2 regions of the Stappia sp. ABD4_338 genome follow, and region 2 is predicted to be linked to the other one. Evidence: riboswitches for the same ligand, from Rfam matches in the RefSeq annotation. Region 2 holds a riboswitch; the other holds the start of a gene.
What was found. Region 2 has a riboswitch for S-adenosylmethionine ahead of ACYX4S_RS13030 (O-succinylhomoserine sulfhydrylase). Riboswitches for the same ligand answer to the same signal wherever they lie in the genome.

Region 1 (9,205 bases), 210 kb from region 2:
CCTGGGCATCGTGCGCTCGGCCCAGTCGAACACGCTGGAGATTTCCGAGGGCGTGCGGGCGGCTGCCGCCCGCATCCAGGAAACCCTGCCCGAGGGCATGAAGATCGAGGTCACCAGCGACGACGCGACCTTCATCAACGGCGCCATCCACGAGGTGGAGATCGCGCTCGTCATCTCGGTGAGCGTCGTCCTGCTCATCATCTACATCTTCCTGTGGGACTGGCGCGCCACCATCATTCCGGGCGTCTCCATGCCCGTGGCGCTGATCGGAACGCTGGCGGCGATTTACCTGGCCGGCTTCTCGATCAACATTCTCACGCTGCTTGCACTGGTGCTTGCGACCGGTCTCGTGGTCGACGACGCCATCGTGGTGCTGGAAAACATCGTGCGCCGCCGCAACGAGGGCATCGGCCCGCGCGCGGCCGCCGTCCTGGCGACGGAGGAGGTGTTCTTCGCCGTCGTCGCCACCACGGCGACGCTGGCGGCGGTCTTCGTGCCCCTGTCGTTCCTGCCCGGTCAGACGGGCGGGCTGTTCCGCGAGTTCGGCTTCGTGCTGGCGATCGCGGTGCTGCTGTCGTCGGTCGTCGCCCTGTCGCTGTGCCCGATGCTCGCCTCGCGCATCCTCAAGGGCGGTGCGGACCATGATGGCCACGGCGGCGGCGCGACCGGCCGGCTCGGAAACGCCCTGTCCGGCCTCTACCGTCGCAGCCTGCGCGCCTGTCTCGACGCGCCGCTGGTGGTCGTGGTGGTGTCGATCCTTTTCGCCGCCACCGCCGGCGTTCTGTTTCCCTCCGTCAAGTCCGAGCTCACCCCGTCGGAAGACCGCTCCATCGCCTTCATGCGCATTTCCGCGCCGCAGGGCGTGAGCCTCGACTACCTCTCGGACCAGATGCAGCGCATCGAACGGCTGCTGCAGCCGTTCCGCGATGCCGGCGAGGTCACCAGCACCTTCTCGGTCGTCGGTTCGGGCGGCTCGTCCAACAGCGGCTTCATGGTGATGCGGCTTGCCCCCTGGGATGACCGCGAGCGCCCGCAGCAGGCGATCATGGCCGACATCTCGCGGGTCGTGCGCGAGGTTCCCGGCGTGCGGGCCTTCGCCTTCCAGCCCAACAGCCTGGGCATTCGCGGCGCCGGGTCCGGTCTCCAGTTCGCCGTTGCCGGCAGCGCCGACTACGCGGTCCTGGGCGAGGCGGCCGACAAGATCGTCGCTGCCCTGCAGCAAGACCCCAGGTTCCGGCAGGCGCGCCTGTCCAGCGAGGCGACGCAGCCGCAGCTTTCCATCTCGATCGACCGCGAGCGGGCCTCGGATCTGGGCATCGACATCAACGGGCTGGGCGCGGCCATGCAGGCCATGCTCGACGGCCGCAAGATCGGCCAGGTGTTCGTCGCCGACCGTGCCTTCGACGTGAAGTTCGTGTCCACGACCAACCCGGTCAACGATCCGACCGACCTGGAAAACATCTTCCTGAGGACCGGGGACGGGCGCTTCGTGCCGGTCTCGACCATCGCGAGCCTGACGGAGAAGGCCGTGCCGCCGTCGCTTGCCCGCGAGCAGCAGTTGCGCTCGGTCGCCATCACCTCCGCGCTTGCACCGGACTTCGCGCTGGGAGAGGCCTACGAGGTGGCGCAGCAACTGGCCGAGCCCCTTCTGCCGCCGGGCGCGCGGATCATTCCGCTGGCGGAAACGGCGACGCTCGGGGAGCAGTCGTCCGGCATGGTGCGGACCTTCGGCTTCGCCCTCGTCATCATCCTTCTGGTGCTGGCGGCGCAGTTCGAGAGCTTCATCAGCGCGCTCATCATCATGGCGACGGTGCCGCTTGGCCTTGCCTGCGCGATCTTCGCCATGTTGATGACCGGCACGACGCTCAACGTCTACAGCCAGATCGGGCTCGTGATGCTCGTGGGCATCATGGCCAAGAACGGCATCCTGATCGTGGAGTTCGCCAACCAGTTGCGGGACCGGGGCGAGAGCGTGCGCGAGGCGGCCGAGAACGCCGCCAACATCCGCCTGCGTCCGGTCATGATGACGATGATCTGCACCATCGTCGGCGGTCTTCCGCTCATTCTGGCGAGCGGGGCGGGCGCCGAGGCGCGCATCGCGCTCGGCTGGGTCATCGTCGGCGGCCTCGGCCTCTCCACGCTCTCGACCCTGTATCTGACCCCCGTCGCCTATCTCCTGCTCGGACGCTTCATCAAGCCGAAGGCGGAGGAGGAGGCGCGCCTTGCCCGCGAGATCGACGCCGCCCACTCGCCCCGGCCTGAGGCCGGCGAATAGGTGCGCGGAACGGGTTCAAAACCCGCTGCGTTTGGGGTAGCACCACGCGACGCCACGCCAATCACGCAGCGGGACCGCTCCACATGACATCGCCCGAGACGCCAAAGACCCTCGAGGACAGGGTCATCGACCTGGAAAGCCATCTCGCCCACCAGGCGCGGGTGGTGGAGGATCTCAACGCCGTGGTCACGGCCCAGGCGAAGCTGATCGACCGGCTGACGTCCCGCATGGAGGCGCTGGCCGGGGAGATCGAGGATCTGGGCGAGGCCATCGAGCAGCACCCGGTGGCAAGGCCGCCGCATTATTGAACCCTGCGCCCCGTCCTGGCGCGGCGCATGTCGGCACTGGCCGGACGGGATTGATCTGATAGGCTGACCGTCGTCCTTGTCCGGGACCCGGAAGGGGACCGGGTGCAGCCCTGGATCATCGAGCGAGTATCCGTTCCCGTCATGACGCATATTCTTCCTATCGCCGCCCTGCTTGCCGGATCGGCGCTGCTCCTCATGGCGGGCGGCCTGCACGGCCTCTTGCTGCCGTTGCGGGGCTCCATCGAGGGGTTCAGCGACGCGAGCCTCGGCCTGTTGGGAACGGGCTGGGCGATCGGCTACATCGCCGGCTGCCTGCTGATTCCGCCGATCGTGTCGCGGGTCGGGCACATCCGCACCTTCGGCGTGCTGTGTTCGCTCGCGGGCATCGTCGTGCTGCTCAACCTGATTCTCATGCACCCCGCGTTCTGGGTGCCCTTGCGCGCCTTGTCGGGCTTCTGTTTCGCCGGCGGCGCGATGGTGGTGGAGAGCTGGCTGAGCGAGCGGGCCTCGCCGGAAAACCGGGGCCGCATCTTCGGCATCTACACGATGATCAACCTCGGTGCGACGACCATCGGTCAGATGCTTCTGACCCTGGGGGATCCGGCCGGCTACCTGTTCTTCGTCATCGGGTCGATCATCTATTCGCTGGCGTTGCTGCCCACGGCCCTTTCGACAGCCGCCCAGCCCGTGCCGCTCGCCCGCGTGCGCCTCGATGTCCGCGCGCTGTGGCGCCAGTCGCCGGTCGCGGTGATCGGCGTCATGCTGATCGGCATTTCGAACAGTGCGTTCGGCACGCTCGGCGCGGTCTACGGACGCAAGATCGGCCTCAGCGTCACCGATATCGCCACCATGATGTCGGTGGCGCTTCTCGCCGGATCGCTGATCCAGGTTCCGGTCGGCCTTCTGTCAGACCGCATGGACCGCCGCGTGGTGCTGATCGGCCTCGCCGGGGCCGGATCTGCGATCGGTATTGCGCTCGGGTTCGGTGCGGGCTTCGCCCCCCTGGTGGTGATCGCGCTGATCGGTGCCTTCGGCGGCACGATCTATTCCATGTATCCGGTGATCGTTGCCCATGCCAACGATCACGCGCCCGCCGGCGAGTTCCTCAAGACGAGCGGCGGCCTGCTTCTGCTGTTCGGCGTGGGGTCGGTGGTGGGGCCCCTGCTGGCCGCCGGCATGATGACCCTGACCACCCCCGCCGGCCTGTTCCAGGTGACGACGCTGGCCCACGCCAGCATCATCGGTTTTGCCCTGTGGCGCATCTCCAGGCGCAAGGCCATGCCCACCGCCGACAAGGAGGATTTCGTGGCCATGTCGTCCGGCGTGCGCTTCTCCACGCCCGAGACGCTGACCATGGATCCGCGCGCCGAGGAGGAGGAGATCGAGGAGGTTCGCGAGGAACCGGAGACGCCGGACGAAAACGCGGAAACCGTTCCCGACGACCTGCCGGGCGGGGAGGGCGACCAGGGAGGGCCGGAGCGCGTTTCCTGACCTCTCCCCTTGCGTCCGGCCGTGGTGCGTGGCATAGAGATCCCATCATCAAGAGAAGGGCTGGCGCCCTCGCCAACCTGCCCGACCGGGCAAGGTGGTTTCCCTGATCCGGGTCCCGTAGGGGCCCGACCTTGGGGATGGGGCCGCGAAAGCGGCAACCAAGCGGTCGAAGATTTCCGTCTCGCACCTGCGCCAGTCCTCCTCGGGAAACCGATGGAGGATTTTTTAATGTCGCACGCGTCCCGTACCGCCCGCCTGCCGGTCGACCCCCTCCGTCCCGGGCATGGGGCTCCGGTTGCCGGCCGTAGCCCGGCCGAAGCCGCCCCCCTGCAGGAGGCCGGTCGCACGCATCGTATCACGCTGGTCGAACTGAGGGTTCTCGCCGCCGGTGCCGGTCTTGCCGCGCCGGGCGCGACGCGCGGGGCGGCCGGTCGCGCGCTTCTTGACGAGAATGAACGCCAGACCCGCCTCGAACAGCTCGTTCTGCTGTGGCAGGGCGGGTGCCGGCGCCTCGTCGACGAGACGCTGTATCTGGATATTGCCGCGCGCCACCCGGACCTTGCGCGCAGGGTACGTCGTCGCCTGCGCCGAAGCCGGGCTGGCTGAGCCGCATCACCGTCGCTGCAGGGCTGGTCTCAAGATGATCGGTTATCGACGATATGCGGATCATTCGGGCAGCGCGGGCTGTTCCGGCGGAACCGGCACAGGCCGGCCCTCGTCATCGACGGCCACGAAGGTGAAGGTCGCCTCCGTCACCTTGACCCGGCCGCCGACCCGCTGGCGACGGGCCCAGGCCTCGATCCACACCTTCATGGACGTGCGGCCCACCCCGAGCAGCTTGCAGTAGACGCACAGTACGTCGCCGACCCGCACCGGCCGGATGAAGGTCATGCGGTCGACCGAGATGGTCACCACCCGCCCGCCGGAGCGTTCTCCGCAGGCGATGCCGCCGGCGAGATCCATCTGGGAAAGAACCCAGCCGCCGAAGATGTCGCCCGAGGCATTCGTGTCGCCCGGCATGGCCATGGTGCGCAGCGTCAGTTCGCCTTCCGGGGTCTCGTTGTCGACGTGCTCGCTCACTCGATCTTCTCCATCGTGATCCGTGTTCGTGCCGAGCGTACAGGCGGGAAGTGGACTTGCACAGATGCAGCGACGCGTGAAACGGGCGGCTCCCACAGATGACGCTTTCTCTTGGCAATCAGACAACCGCATGAAACACTTGGCATCCTTCCCTTATTCGGTCGCCGCCGCGCGCCCGTTCCATCCCGCAGGTTCCACGAGCCGGCCCCGCAGCTTGCACGAGTAGGTGTCATGACCCGGTCTTCCCACGCCTCGCTTGAGGGCCCCTTGCACGAACAGTCGGCCCTGGCCCTGTCCCGCGCCATTCATTCCCGCGAGATTTCCGCCCGCGAGCTGATGGAGGCCACGCTGGCCCGCATCGAGGCGGTCAATCCTTCCGTCAACGCGGTGATCTCGCTGCGCGACACGCAGGAGCTGCTCGGCGAGGCGGAGGCCGCCGACGCCGATCTGGCCAAGGGACGCTCGCGCGGGGTGCTGCATGGCTTTCCGCATGCGGTGAAGGATCTGGCGATGACGGCCGGCATTCCCACCACGATGGGCTCGCCGGTCTTCGCAAGGCAGGTGCCCGCCGAGGACGGCATCGCCGTCGCGCGCCTTCGCGAGGCGGGCGCGATCTTCATCGGCAAGACCAACACGCCGGAGTTCGGCCTGGGATCGCATACCTACAACCCGGTCTTCGGCGCGACGCGCAACCCCTACAACCGCTCCCGCTCGGCCGGCGGCTCCAGCGGCGGCTCCGCCGTGGCCCTGGCCGCGCGAATGCTTCCGCTCGCGGACGGATCCGACATGATGGGCTCGCTGCGCAACCCGGCCGGCTTCTGCAACGTCTACGGCTTTCGTCCGAGCTATGGTCGGGTGCCGTCCGGTCCCGGGCCGGAGTGCTTCATGGACAGCATGGCCACCGAAGGCCCCATGGCGCGCACGGTCGCCGACATGGCGCTGCTGCTGTCGCTTCAGGCGGGCTACGATCCGCGCGCGCCGCAGTCCCTTCCAGGTGACGGCTCGGAGTTCGCCGCGCTTGCGGAAGCGCCGCCTCCCGCCGACCTCAAGGGGCTGCGCATCGGCTGGCTCGGAGACTTCGGCGGCCATATGGCGATGGAAGACGGCATTCTCGACCTGAACCGGCAGGCGCTCTCCGTCCTGTCCGATCTCGGGGCCGAGGTCGAGGTGGCCTCGCTCGGCTTCGATGCGGAGCGCATCTGGAAAAGCTGGACCGACCTGCGGAGCTGGCGCATGGCCGCCAAGCTCGGCGCGATTCTCGATGCGCCGGAAACGCGTGACTCGCTCAAGCCCGCCGCCGTGTGGGAGGTGGAGCGCGGCCGCGCGCTGTCGCTTTCCGAGATCGAGGCGGCCAGCCAGACCCGGAGCGCCTGGTACCGGGCGGCGCAGCGGCTGTTCTCGAACTTCGACCTCCTGGCCGCGCCCGTCGCCCAGCTTTTCCCCTTCTACGTCACGCTCGACTGGCCGAAGGAGATCGCGGGCCGGTCCATGGACACTTATCACCGCTGGATGGAATGCGTGGTTCCGGCGAGCCTGCTCGGGTTGCCTTCGGTCTCGGTGCCCGCCGGGTTCGGCGAGGGAGGCCTGCCGACGGGGCTGCAGCTCATTGGCCGTCCGCGTGACGATCTCGGCGTCCTGCGCACCGCAAGCGCCTACGAGCAGGCGACCGACTGGGTCTCCCGCATGCCCGATCTCGGCAAGGCCTGACGGGCGGCAAAACGAAATGGAGACCGCTTCCGGGGGAAGAAGCGGTCTCCGATGCGGGGCCGGATCGGGTGGGCCCCGTTGGCGGGGCGCCGGGTTTGACAAACCGCGTCGCCTGAAACGTCTACGCCGGGGACAACCGGGTGGATCACATGCGGAGGCGGTGCAGGCGCCGGTCGCCGTCGCCACCGCGCGAGACGGGCAATCTCGCGCAATTTCGACTCAATTCTTGCAAGTTTTCTTTTCTAGATTGCCGCGACTTGCGCTGTTCGCCCCTCAATCGCGCCGGTCGGCGTAGCGCGATTCCTCTTCGTAGTAGGCATCGAAGCCGACGTGCCGGCGCAACTCGGCGAAGTCGAGGAGCAGGTCGTCGGGATGCTGGCCGGCCCGGATCACGGCCAGTGCGTCGCGCATGGCCCTGGTCATCGCCGAAAGCAGCGTCAGCGGGTAGGCGCCAAGCCGGAACCCGATACGCTCGAGCTCGGCGTGAGGCAGCAGCGGCGTCGCGCCTCCCTCCACCAGATTGGCCATGTGCCAGCCCGGAACCTCGCGGCAGATCGTCTCCATTTCCTCAATGCTTTGAGGCGCTTCCACGAAGAGAATGTCGGCCCCGGCCTGCGCGAACAGGCGCGCGCGTTCCAGCGCCTCGTCCAGTCCGTGACCATGTCGGGCGTCGGTGCGCGCCAGGATGAGAATGTCGTCGCCTTCCTCGCGCGCGTCGACGGCCGCCTTGATGCGGTTGACGGCCTCCACCCTGTCCACCACCAGCTTGCCCTTGGTGTGGCCGCAGCGCTTGGGCGCCACCTGGTCCTCGATCATCACGCAGGCAAGTCCGGCCCGGGCATATCCCTTCACCGTGCGTTTCACGTTGAGCGCGTTTCCGTAGCCGGTGTCGCCGTCGCCGATGACCAGTGCGGAGGTGGCCGCCGCCACGTTGCGGGCCGTGTCGACCATCTCTCCATAGGAGATGAGGCCGGTGTCCGGCTCGCCGATGCGGGTCGCCGAAACGGCGAAACCGGACATGAACGTGACGGGAAAGCCCGCTTCTCCGATCATGCGGGCCGACAGTCCGTCGAAGCAGCAGGGCATGGGCGTGAAGGGCGTTGCCTCGAGATGGGCGCGCAGGCGGGCGGCTGGTGAGGTCATCGTCGCTCTCGTCTCGGGGGTCGGTGCGGGCGCAAGGGGCCCGTCACAGGTGGAAGGGAATATAGAGGACAAGGTCGGTCCAGAAGAAGATCAGCAGCACCGACAGCAGCATGATGAGCAGGAACGGCCACACGCCTGCCGACACCTCGCCCATGGAGGCTTTCCCCACCGCCTGTATCACATAGAGGTTGAGCCCCACCGGCGGCGTGATGAGCGCGCATTCCACCATGATGACGAAGAAGACGCCGAACCAGATCGGGTCGATGCCAAGCCCCATCAGTGCGCCGGACAGCACCGGAACCATGATGAGCATCATCGAAAGGGCTTCCAGGAACAGGCCCATCACCAGCAGGACCAGCCCGACAACGAGAATGAAAAGTCCCGCCGTTTCAATGTGCTGTGACAGGAACATGGAGATGTCCTGCGGGATGCGGTAGAGCGTGATCGCCTTGCCGAACACCTTGGCGCCGGCCACGATCAGCAGGATCGCGACGGTCGTGGTCATGGACTCCACGACCGCGTCGCGGAACTTCGGCCAGTCCAGGGTTCGCAGCACCACGGTGACGATGAAGAGGGCGCCGAGAAAGCCCACGGCGGAGGCTTCCGTCGGCGTCACCGCGCCGGCATATATCCCCGCGATGACGGTTCCCGCCAGCAGGATCGTCGGCAGGGCGCGCAGCGCGGTGGCGCGCCGCTCCGCCCAGCTCGCGCGCGGGCTCGGCTGATAGTCCGAGGCAAGGCTCGCGTAGAGCACCGACCAGCCGATGAACAGCGCCATCAGCAGCAGGCCCGGCCCGATGCCGGCGAGAAACAGCGCGATGATCGATTCCTCGGTGATCGCGCCATAGACGATCATCGGGATCGACGGGGGGATAAGGATGCCGAGCGTGCCGCCGGCGGCGAGCAGGCCGAGCACGAAGCGGCGGGGATAGCCGCGGCTCGTCATCTCCGGAATCGCGACGGTTCCGATCGTCGCGGCCGTCGCGACCGAGGATCCCGAGATCGCGGCGAAGATACCGCAGGAGAGGATTGTCGCGATGCCGAGGCCGCCGGGCCAGTGACCGACCCAGGCCTGAACGGCGGCGAAGAGGTCGCGCCCGACGCCGCCCTTGAGCAGCACGTTCGACATGAGCAGGAACAGCGGCACGGCGATCAGCACGAAGCTGTCGGCGGCCGAAAGCAGGCCCTGCGGCACCATCAG
Region 2 (9,205 bases):
ATGCAGGTGACCGTGACACGAGACTACGGGGAAACCGCGAACGAGAAGGCGAACGAACTGCTCTTTCACCTGGGGCTCGCGACGCTCTCGATCATCGCGCTGGTGATGGTCGCGATCGGTGGGCGCGAGGCGATGGTGGTGGCCGTCGTCATTCCGGTCACGATCCTGCTCACCCTGTTTGCCGCCTGGGTCATGGGCTACACGCTCAACCGCGTGTCGCTCTTCGCACTCATCTTTTCCATCGGAATCCTGGTCGACGACGCCATCGTCGTGATCGAGAACATCGCCCGCCACTGGGCCATGGGCGACACGCGCGACAGACGCGCGGCGGCCATCGAGGCGGTGGCCGAGGTCGGCAACCCGACGATCGTCGCGACGCTCACGGTCGTCACCGCGCTGCTGCCCATGCTCTTCGTCTCCGGCATGATGGGCCCCTACATGAGCCCCATTCCGGCGAATGCATCGGCGGCAATGATCTTTTCCTTTTTCGTCGCCGTCACCGTGACGCCCTGGCTGATGCTCAAGGTCGCCGGACGTGCTCCGCTCCACGACACGGACAGCGCGCACGATGGCTCGTCCGGCGGCAGGCTTGGACGGGCGTATCTGGCCGTTGCCCGTCCGGTACTCGCGTCGAAGGCGCGAAGCTGGCTCTTCCTGTTGCTGGTCGGGGGAGCGACGCTCGGTTCGCTTGCGCTCTTCGCGACCAAGCATGTGACCGTCAAGCTTCTGCCCTTCGACAACAAGTCCGAGCTCGCCGTGACGGTGGACCTTCCCGAGGGCAGCACCGTCGAGACCACCGATGCGGTTGCGCGCATGGTCGCGCGCACCGTCCTGATGCTGCCCGAGGTGATCTCCGCAACCACACATGCGGGCACCGCCGCGCCCTTCGACTTCAACGGACTGGTGCGACACAGCTATCTGCGTGCGGAGCCCCAGCTTGGCGACGTTGCGATCCTTTTGTCGCCCAAGGGGGACAGGGCCCGCGAGAGCCATGAGATCGCGCTGGAAATCCGCTCGCGTCTCGCCGAACTCGACGTTCCCCCGGGCACCTCGCTCAAGGTGGTGGAGCCACCTCCGGGACCTCCCGTTCTTGCGACGCTGCTGGCCGAGATCTACGGGCCCGACGCGGAAACCCGCCGCGCGGTCGCGCGCAAGGTGCGGGAGGCCTTTGCCTCCGTTCCCTTCGTCGTCGACGTGGACGACAGTTTCGGCGTACCGGCTCCGCGCAAGCGCGTGACCACCGTAACCGATGAACTCGACTTCTTCCGGGTTCAGGAATCCGATGTCTTCGACACCCTGGCGATCCTTGGGGGAGGACGGACCATCGGGTACTCGCACCGTGGCGCCGGGCGCGCTCCGATCCCCATTCGCATGGAGCGCCCACGGGGCCACAAGGTGCTCGACGAGCGTTTCCTCGCCACCCCGATCCCGGCAGACGTGCTGCCGGGAAGCACGAGCGTCGTCGAGCTTGGCGACGTGGTGGAGGTGACCGACGAGGCCTCCTCGCTGATGGTCTTCCGCCACAATGGCCGCTATGCCGACATGGTGACGGCGGAACTTGCCGGCGACTTCGAGGCCCCCCTCTACGGGATGCTTGCGGTTCAGGAGGCGCTTGACGCCATGGACTGGGGTGACCTGCCCCGGCCCGTGATCCGGCTGCACGGCCAGCCGGAGGACGAGACCGGTGTCACCCTGCTGTGGGATGGCGAGTGGGAAGTGACCTGGGTGACCTTCCGCGACATGGGCGCCGCCTTCGCGGTGGCGCTTCTCGGCATTTACATTCTGGTCGTTGCCCAGTTCGGGTCCTTCAAGCTGCCGCTGGTCATCCTGACGCCCGTGCCCTTGACCTTCATCGGCATTTTGGGAGGACACTGGCTTTTCGGCGCGCCTTTCTCAGCAACCTCTATGATCGGCTTCATCGCGCTTGCCGGTATCATCGTGCGCAATTCGATCCTGCTGGTCGACTTCATCCGCCATGCGAGAAAGCCGGGTGAGCCTCTGACTCCGGTGCTCCTGGAGGCCGGCGCGATCCGCTTCAAGCCGATCCTGCTCACGGCCCTTGCGGCCATGATCGGAGCGGCGGTGATTCTGACGGATCCGATCTTTCAGGGGCTCGCGATCTCGCTTCTGTTCGGACTGGCCTCGTCCACGCTGCTGACGGTGCTGGTGATTCCGGCCATTTACCGGGTCTTGCGCACCTGAGACATTGCGGCGGGCGGGCCGGCCGATCCGGCCCGCCCGCCGCAAATGCGTTGACGCCCGTGCCTGCGTGGACTATCAGACCCCATCTTCCGTGGTGATTTGGGCCGGCCGGCTTGCAGCCACGTTAAAAAAGTCGCTAAACAGGCCGGGTTGCAAAAACCCCGGTCCGTCACGGCCGGGGTTTTGCATTTTGGAGTGCAGCATGAGCGCGAACGACCGGGACTGGCATCCAGACACCACCCTCGTCCACGGCGGGACCACCCGCTCTCCCTTCGGCGAGACATCAGAGGCGATCTTCCTGACACAGGGCTTCGTCTACGGAACGGCCGAGGCGGCGGAAGCCCGCTTCAACGGCGATGATCCGGGTTTCGTCTATTCCCGATACGCCAATCCCACCGTTGCCATGTTCGAGAACCGCATGGCGGCCCTGGAGGGCGCGGAAGCCGGCATCGCCACGGCGAGCGGCATGGCCGCGGTCAACCTGGCGCTCATAGCCTGCTGCAAGGCCGGCGATCATGTCGTGGCCGCCAAGGCGCTGTTCGGTTCCTGCCGCTATATCGTCGAGACGCTGCTGCCACGCTTCGGCGTCGAGACGACGCTGGTCGATGGAACCGACCTGGACGCCTGGCGCGCCGCGATCCGTCCCGGAACCACCGCCTGTTTTCTCGAGAGCCCGACCAACCCGACACTCGAGATCATCGACATCGCCGCCGTGGCCGAACTTGCCCATGCGGTCGGCGCGAAGCTTGTCGTGGACAATGTCTTCGCGACCCCGATTTGGCAGTCGCCGCTCGCGCTTGGCGCGGATGTCGTCATCTATTCCGCGACGAAACACATCGATGGGCAGGGGCGCTGCCTCGGCGGCATCGTGCTCGGCGAAAAGGACTGGATCGACGACGAAGTGATGCCTTTCGTCAAGCATACCGGCCCGTCCATGAGTCCCTTCAATGCCTGGGTGCTCCTCAAGGGACTGGAAACGCTGTCCCTGCGCGTCGAGAGGCAGACCACCTCCGCCGCACGGCTCGCCGACCTGCTGGCGGAAAGCGATGCGGTATCGCGGGTGATCTATCCCGGTCGCGATGATCATCCGCAGGCGGATCTGGCGCGCCGGCAGATGCGGGCGGGCTCCACGATGATCGCCTTCGAGATGAAGGGGGGCAAGGAGGCCGCCTTCCGGTTCTCCAACGCGTTGAGGATCGTGAAGATGTCGAACAACCTGGGTGACGCGCGCTCGCTGGTCACACATCCGGCGACAACGACCCATCAAAGCGTGGCCGAGGAAGCCCGTGCGGAGCTTGGCATCGGTGCGGGGTTGCTGCGCTTCTCCGTCGGCCTGGAACATCCGGACGATCTTGCCGCCGATCTGGCGGCGGCCCTTGCAGCCTCACGCGGCTGATCCGGCGCTTCAGTCCCTGAGGAGCTGAAGCACGAGCGCGACGCGCGCGCTCGCGGAGACAAGACAGATCGCGGCAAAGGCCCAGGCGATTGCCGCGAACAGGTCCGGCAGGAGACACATGGCGAGGAAGACGGCGATGGTCTCTGCTCCTTCCGCCAGTCCGCCCAGGTAGTAGAGAGACTTCTTTCCTTGCGCGTCGGTGCTCAGGCCGCGCTTCTCGGCCATGATGGCGAAGCCGAGGAAAGTTGCCCCGTTGAGATAGAAACTCAGCAGAAGGGCTGCCGCCGGAAGCGCGTTCGCCTGGGGATCGCCCGTTGCGAAGGCAAAGGGCACCGCGCCGTAGAAGGCGAAGTCGAACACGATATCCAGGAAGCCGCCACGGTCGGTCTTCCGGCTGGCCCGGGCGACGGCGCCGTCGAGGCCGTCGAGCAACCTGTTGGCGACCACGAGGCCCGCCGCCGTGAATGTCAGGCCGGAGTGGATCGCCAGTGCGGCAAGAAGCGCGGTTGCAAGGCCCGTGAAGGTGAGCGCGTCCGCGCTCACGCCGGCCCGGGCAAGACGCGTTCCGAACGCGTTCAGCGGCGGGTCGATGAGCGGGCGAAGGCGGGTATCGAACATGAGGTGCGCGGTTCCGGTGAGCTTGACGAATGCGTCGTGTCTTGATGGCCTGTGAAGCCGGCGCGCGGCAAGGGCGGCCTCGTCAAGATTTCGTCAGCAGGCAGCGCGCGGTCTGGGGTGTGGACCCATGAACAAGGCGGGTCCGGTTTGTTCATGGGTCCACACCCTAGCTACGATCCGAGCGCTTTTCGCGGGAACCTTCGGTCAGGAACGGGACAAGAGAAGATGCGGGCACGAGACCAGGGCGGATCCGAGACGGATTTCACGTACCGGGCGCTTACACGCAATATTCAGGTCACGGTGGAGCCGGTCTATCTTCCCGACCGCTCGGAGCCGGACGACGGGGTGCACGTCTGGGCCTACTCGGTCGACATCGTGAACCTCGGGCTGGAATTGGTGACATTGCGGTCGCGTCACTGGAAAATCATAGACGGTGAGGGGCGGCTCGAGGAGGTTCGCGGCGACGGCGTGGTCGGTGAACAACCCACCCTGGGGCCCGGAGAACGGTTCGAATACACCTCCGGCTGTCCCTTGCGCGCGACATCCGGCGTGATGAGCGGTTCCTATCGGTTCGAAACCGTCGAAGGCGAGACGTTCCAGGTAGCGATACCTGCATTCTCGCTCGATATTCCTGGGGGCGTCCGTAGCGTAAACTAGGCGGGCTTCATCCATCGACGTGCCTTGGCTCGGCTCTGCTTGTGACGTTGAGTAAAACCTTTGGCCGCCTGCCTCTGAATATCGTCATAAATACCTATGAGCTGCAAAATTGCTTATAGGATCATCAACTTTCTCATGATTTGATGGTCGCACTCCAAGGTTCGAGCACGAGTGCGAGTTGGATCATTTGGCAGAGCGCGGCCAGGGCGAAGTGGCGATTTTGGCGACCGGACGGCGACTTGTCGGTCCGGACGGCGATCTGTGGAACACGTTCGGCGGGCGCGCCTTTCATGCGGCTTTCGAGGAATCGCGTTTCCGCATGATCGTGCTCGACCGCCACCTCGTCGTGCGTGGCGCGAACAGGGCGTTTCGCGAGGCGGAGGGAGCCGGCGTGAGCGTGGTCGGACGCTCCTTCACCGGCTTCTTCGGTGAAGCGACCTATGCTGCACGTCGACCGCTGCTGCACCGGGCCCTTTCGGGCGAAGTTATCACGTTTGTGGACTGGGGACTGCGCGAAAGTCCGCAAGAACGGCTGCTGCGGGTGTCCTATCTTCCGGTCGAGGATGAAGCCGGAGAGGTCGACGGGCTTGTCATCGTGCTGGAGGACACGACGCGCGTTCATGACCTTGAACGCAAGGTCTCCATGCAGGAGGAGGTCATCAGCCAGACCTCCGACGGGCTCGCGATCATTGGAACGGATTGCCGCTATCTGTGGGCGAACTTGGCCTATACGGAGCGTTGGGGGCTTGGTCCCGATGACATCATCGGTCGCCCCGTCGCGGAGGTCGTCGGAACCCGGGGCTATCTGGAAAGCGTTCTGGTTCCGCTGTCTCGCTGTTTCGCGGGCGAGACGGTCGAGTTCGAGGATCCCAACCAGAAGGACGACGGATCGGCGGTGATCTATTCCATCCGGCTCGAGCCCTTCCGGGACGAGGCGGGAGTGATCTGCGGAGCGATCGTCAACCGCCGCGATGTCACCGAAATTGCCGTTGTGCGCGAGCGTTTGCTGAAGCGTGAGCGCGAGGATCCGGTTACCGGCCTGCCCAACCGGCAGGCCCTGCTGGAGGAACTGGCACGGAGCATTGCCCCCGGTGCGGAGCGGGAGGGCGATGGCAATCTCGGCCTGATGGTCATCGACATCGATGACTTCCGGATCGTCAACGACCTGACCGACCAGGCTGCCGGAGACGAGCTTCTACGGCACATCGCGACCCTGCTGCGCGGACTTGCGCCGCAGGCCCATGTCGCACGCATCGGCGGAGAGCAGTTCGCCGTTGTCGCGTCGGACGAAGGAGGTCACGGCCTGGAGGCGATTGCCGAACACGTCGTCGCGAGCGTGGAGGCAACCGGGTTCGACTGGGGCGGGAACCGGTATTCCGTCGGGGTCAGTGTCGGCCTTGTCGATCTCACGTCCGAGGTGTCGGGCGGTGCCGCGCTGACGGTTCTCGAGGTGCTCAATCGTGCCGACCGTGCCTGCATGATTGCCCGGGAAGCCGGAGGGTCGAGGGTCGCGCTGTTTCGCGCCGATGACAGGGAGATCATCGCACGGCATCAGGAGGTCATGAATGTCCGCCTGATCCACGACGCGCTGCGAGCAGACCGCTTCGAGCTTCACGCCATGCCCATCCAGCCGCTGTATGAAGGCGGCACTCCCCACGACGAGATCCTGCTCAGGGTTCTTGATGAAAGCGGCAAGGCGCTTCCGCCGGGCGCCTTCATCGCCGCTGCCGAGCGTCACGGTCTCATGTCGCGGGTCGATCGCTGGGTGGTCGAGGCCGTCCTGAACCGCATTCCTTCCATGCCGGAGGGGTATCGCATCACGGTCAATCTCTCCGGCCAGTCTGTGGGCGACCCCAGGTTCCGCGACTTTCTTGTCAATGCCCTGGACGAGGCGCCTCCGCCGCCCGGCCTCCTGTCGTTCGAGATCACGGAGACCTCGGCCGTGCGCTCCATGACCGCGGCACGTGAGCTGATCGCCGCGTGTCGTGCGCGCGGGTGCGGAATCATTCTCGACGATTTCGGCTCAGGGTTGTCCTCTTTTGGATACTTGCGTCAGTTCGATGTGGATATGCTGAAAATTGACGGTAGCATTATCGGAGGGCTGCTCGAAGATCGTGTGCAGCAGGTGATTGTCGCGGGGATCGTTGCGGTTGCGGAGGCCATGTCGATCCGTGTGGTGGCCGAATATGTGGAAGATGCGGAGACTACCGAGTTGCTGCGGGAGCTCGGCGTGAGTTTCGCTCAAGGGTACGCGATCGGCCGCCCCCGGCGTTGGAACGTGCCCGGGACCGCCGGATAAGCTTCTGCCGCCGCTCTCTGCGACGTGCGGCATGGAAAAACACTGTTCTGGCCGACCAACGGCACATCGAAGATCGCGCTCGGGGGAAGGAAGGGAAGCGTTCGCAGGGAGAGGTATAAGCAGTTTCAGGGGGTTGGACGGAACCTTGGGGCGTTCCCGGAGAGGCGGTACGGACTGTGCCAAGAGCTTCCCGGTTGCTTTCCGCAGGTAGGAGCCGGTCATGGGGACGAAGACGCGAAGCAAGAGCGGGTCTGGCCGTCTCGGGGCATCCCCGAGCGGGGAGAGTGATGCCGAATGGCCGTTTTCCGTCTCTCGGGACGTGGTTCACAGCGCCATCATAGACATGAGCCGGGCCGGGGTTTTTGTGTGTGATCGCGAATACCGGATCTGGGATGTCGACGGCACCTTCCTTGACATGGAGGAACTGCCGCGCTCCGAGGTGATCGGCAGGACCGTTGCGGAGGTTCTTGGCGACGAGGTGTTTGGCCTCCGAAGGACCAATATCGACCGCGCCTTCGCGGGGATCGCCTCCAGACTGAGGACGCCGGGACTGCGCAAGCGGAATCGCGGGCGCGTGCTCGAGGTGTTTTTTCGCCCTGTTTTCGATGCGGCGGGAAAGGTCGCGTGCGTGGCGTCCACCGCACGTGATGTTACCCAGTTCGAACAGCTCAACGAGCGCCTGTCGCTGCACGAGGAGATCGTGCGCCAGACCGCCGACCGTATCGCGCTTGTCGGTCGCGACTTTGTCTATCGCTTCGCCAATGCCGCCAACGCGGCCTTTTACGGCATGACGCCGAGCGAAATGGTCGGCGTCCACGTGCGAGACCTGATCGGGGGCGAACGTTTCGACGGTCGTGCCCGCGCCCGCTTCGAGCGGTGCTTCGCCGGCGAAAGCGTCGAGTACGAATATGAAGTCAGGCAGACTGCCGGGAAGTCGATCTTCGTGCGCATTCGCATGGATCCCTATCGCGACCGCTCGGGGGAGATAACCGGCGCGCTGCTGGTGCTGCGCGACGTGAGTGCCCAGACCAGGCTTGCCCGCGAGCTTCACCGCCAGGCGCGCGAGGATGTGCTCACAGGGCTGTCCAATCGTCTCTGGCTGCAGGAGGAACTCGCCAATGTCCTGAACCGTGTCGACGGTTCGGGCGAGACCTCGGGTCTTCTGACGATCGACATCGACGGCTTCAAGCTCGTCAACGACGTTGCGGGACATACCGCCGGCGATGCACTCCTGTGCCAGATCGCGGACATGCTGCGCTCCTTCGAGGCGAATGAGGGAGTCAGTTGCGCCCGCTTTGGCGGAGACGAGTTCGCGGTTCTGGTCGAGGGGGTTGGAGAGCGGGAGGCGAGCGCGCTCGCGGAGAGCATCGTCTCGACCCTGGACAGGATGCGGTTTTCCTGGGACGGCTCGATCTACCGTGTCAGCGCCAGCATCGGTGTCGCCATGATCGAGCCGCGTGCGACAACCGATCTGCCACGCACCATCGTCGAGGTCCTGCACCAGGCAGACCAGGCGTGCCTGCACGCCAAGGAGACCGGTGGCGCCAGGGCAGCGGTCTATCGACCGGACACGGCCGAGATGATCGCCCGGCGGACCGACATCGGCAACATCCAGCTCATTCGCCGGTCTCTCGAGCACGGAACCCTGCAACTCCACACCATGCCCATCGCGCCCATCGACGGGACGAGCGAACCCATGCGCGAGGTTCTTCTGCGGTTCGTGGGAGATGACGGGCGCATTCTTCCGCCTTCGTCGCTGATCGCGACCGCCGAGCGGCACGGACTGATGCAGGAGATCGACCGTTGGGTCGTGTCAAATGCCCTTGCGCATGTGGGCACGCTTGCCGACGACGAACGCATCACGATCAATCTTTCCGGCCTTTCGGTCGGGGACCGGGATTTCAAGTCGTTCCTGCTCGATGCGCTCGATTCCGCGCCTCAGTCGGCGCTGCACGTGAGTTTCGAGATCACGGAAACGGCGGCGGTGCGCAGCATGTCGACGGCGCAGGCCCTGGTCTTCGCGCTGCGTCAGC

Region 1: it holds a riboswitch for S-adenosylmethionine, as region 2 does, so the genes downstream of both, ACYX4S_RS14010 (hypothetical protein) here and ACYX4S_RS13030 (O-succinylhomoserine sulfhydrylase) in region 2, are expected to answer to the same signal.

What each region holds. Positions count from the first base shown of each region.
Region 1 is NZ_CM149982.1:3,103,928-3,113,132, reverse strand. It holds gene ACYX4S_RS14025 (efflux RND transporter permease subunit) at 1-2,275, shown strand, start outside; gene ACYX4S_RS14020 (SlyX family protein) at 2,359-2,583, shown strand; gene ACYX4S_RS14015 (MFS transporter) at 2,725-4,074, shown strand; SAM-I-IV-variant riboswitch at 4,115-4,246, shown strand; gene ACYX4S_RS14010 (hypothetical protein) at 4,303-4,680, shown strand; gene ACYX4S_RS14005 (acyl-CoA thioesterase) at 4,741-5,100, opposite strand; gene ACYX4S_RS14000 (amidase) at 5,386-6,861, shown strand; gene ACYX4S_RS13995 (isocitrate lyase/PEP mutase family protein) at 7,135-8,004, opposite strand; gene ACYX4S_RS13990 (TRAP transporter large permease) at 8,048-9,205, opposite strand, start outside.
Region 2 is NZ_CM149982.1:2,892,963-2,902,167, reverse strand. It holds gene ACYX4S_RS13035 (efflux RND transporter permease subunit) at 1-2,202, shown strand, start outside; SAM riboswitch at 2,284-2,363, shown strand; gene ACYX4S_RS13030 (O-succinylhomoserine sulfhydrylase) at 2,405-3,598, shown strand; gene ACYX4S_RS13025 (CDP-alcohol phosphatidyltransferase family protein) at 3,608-4,216, opposite strand; gene apaG (Co2+/Mg2+ efflux protein ApaG) at 4,442-4,873, shown strand; gene ACYX4S_RS13015 (putative bifunctional diguanylate cyclase/phosphodiesterase) at 5,052-7,172, shown strand; gene ACYX4S_RS13010 (putative bifunctional diguanylate cyclase/phosphodiesterase) at 7,393-9,205, shown strand, end outside.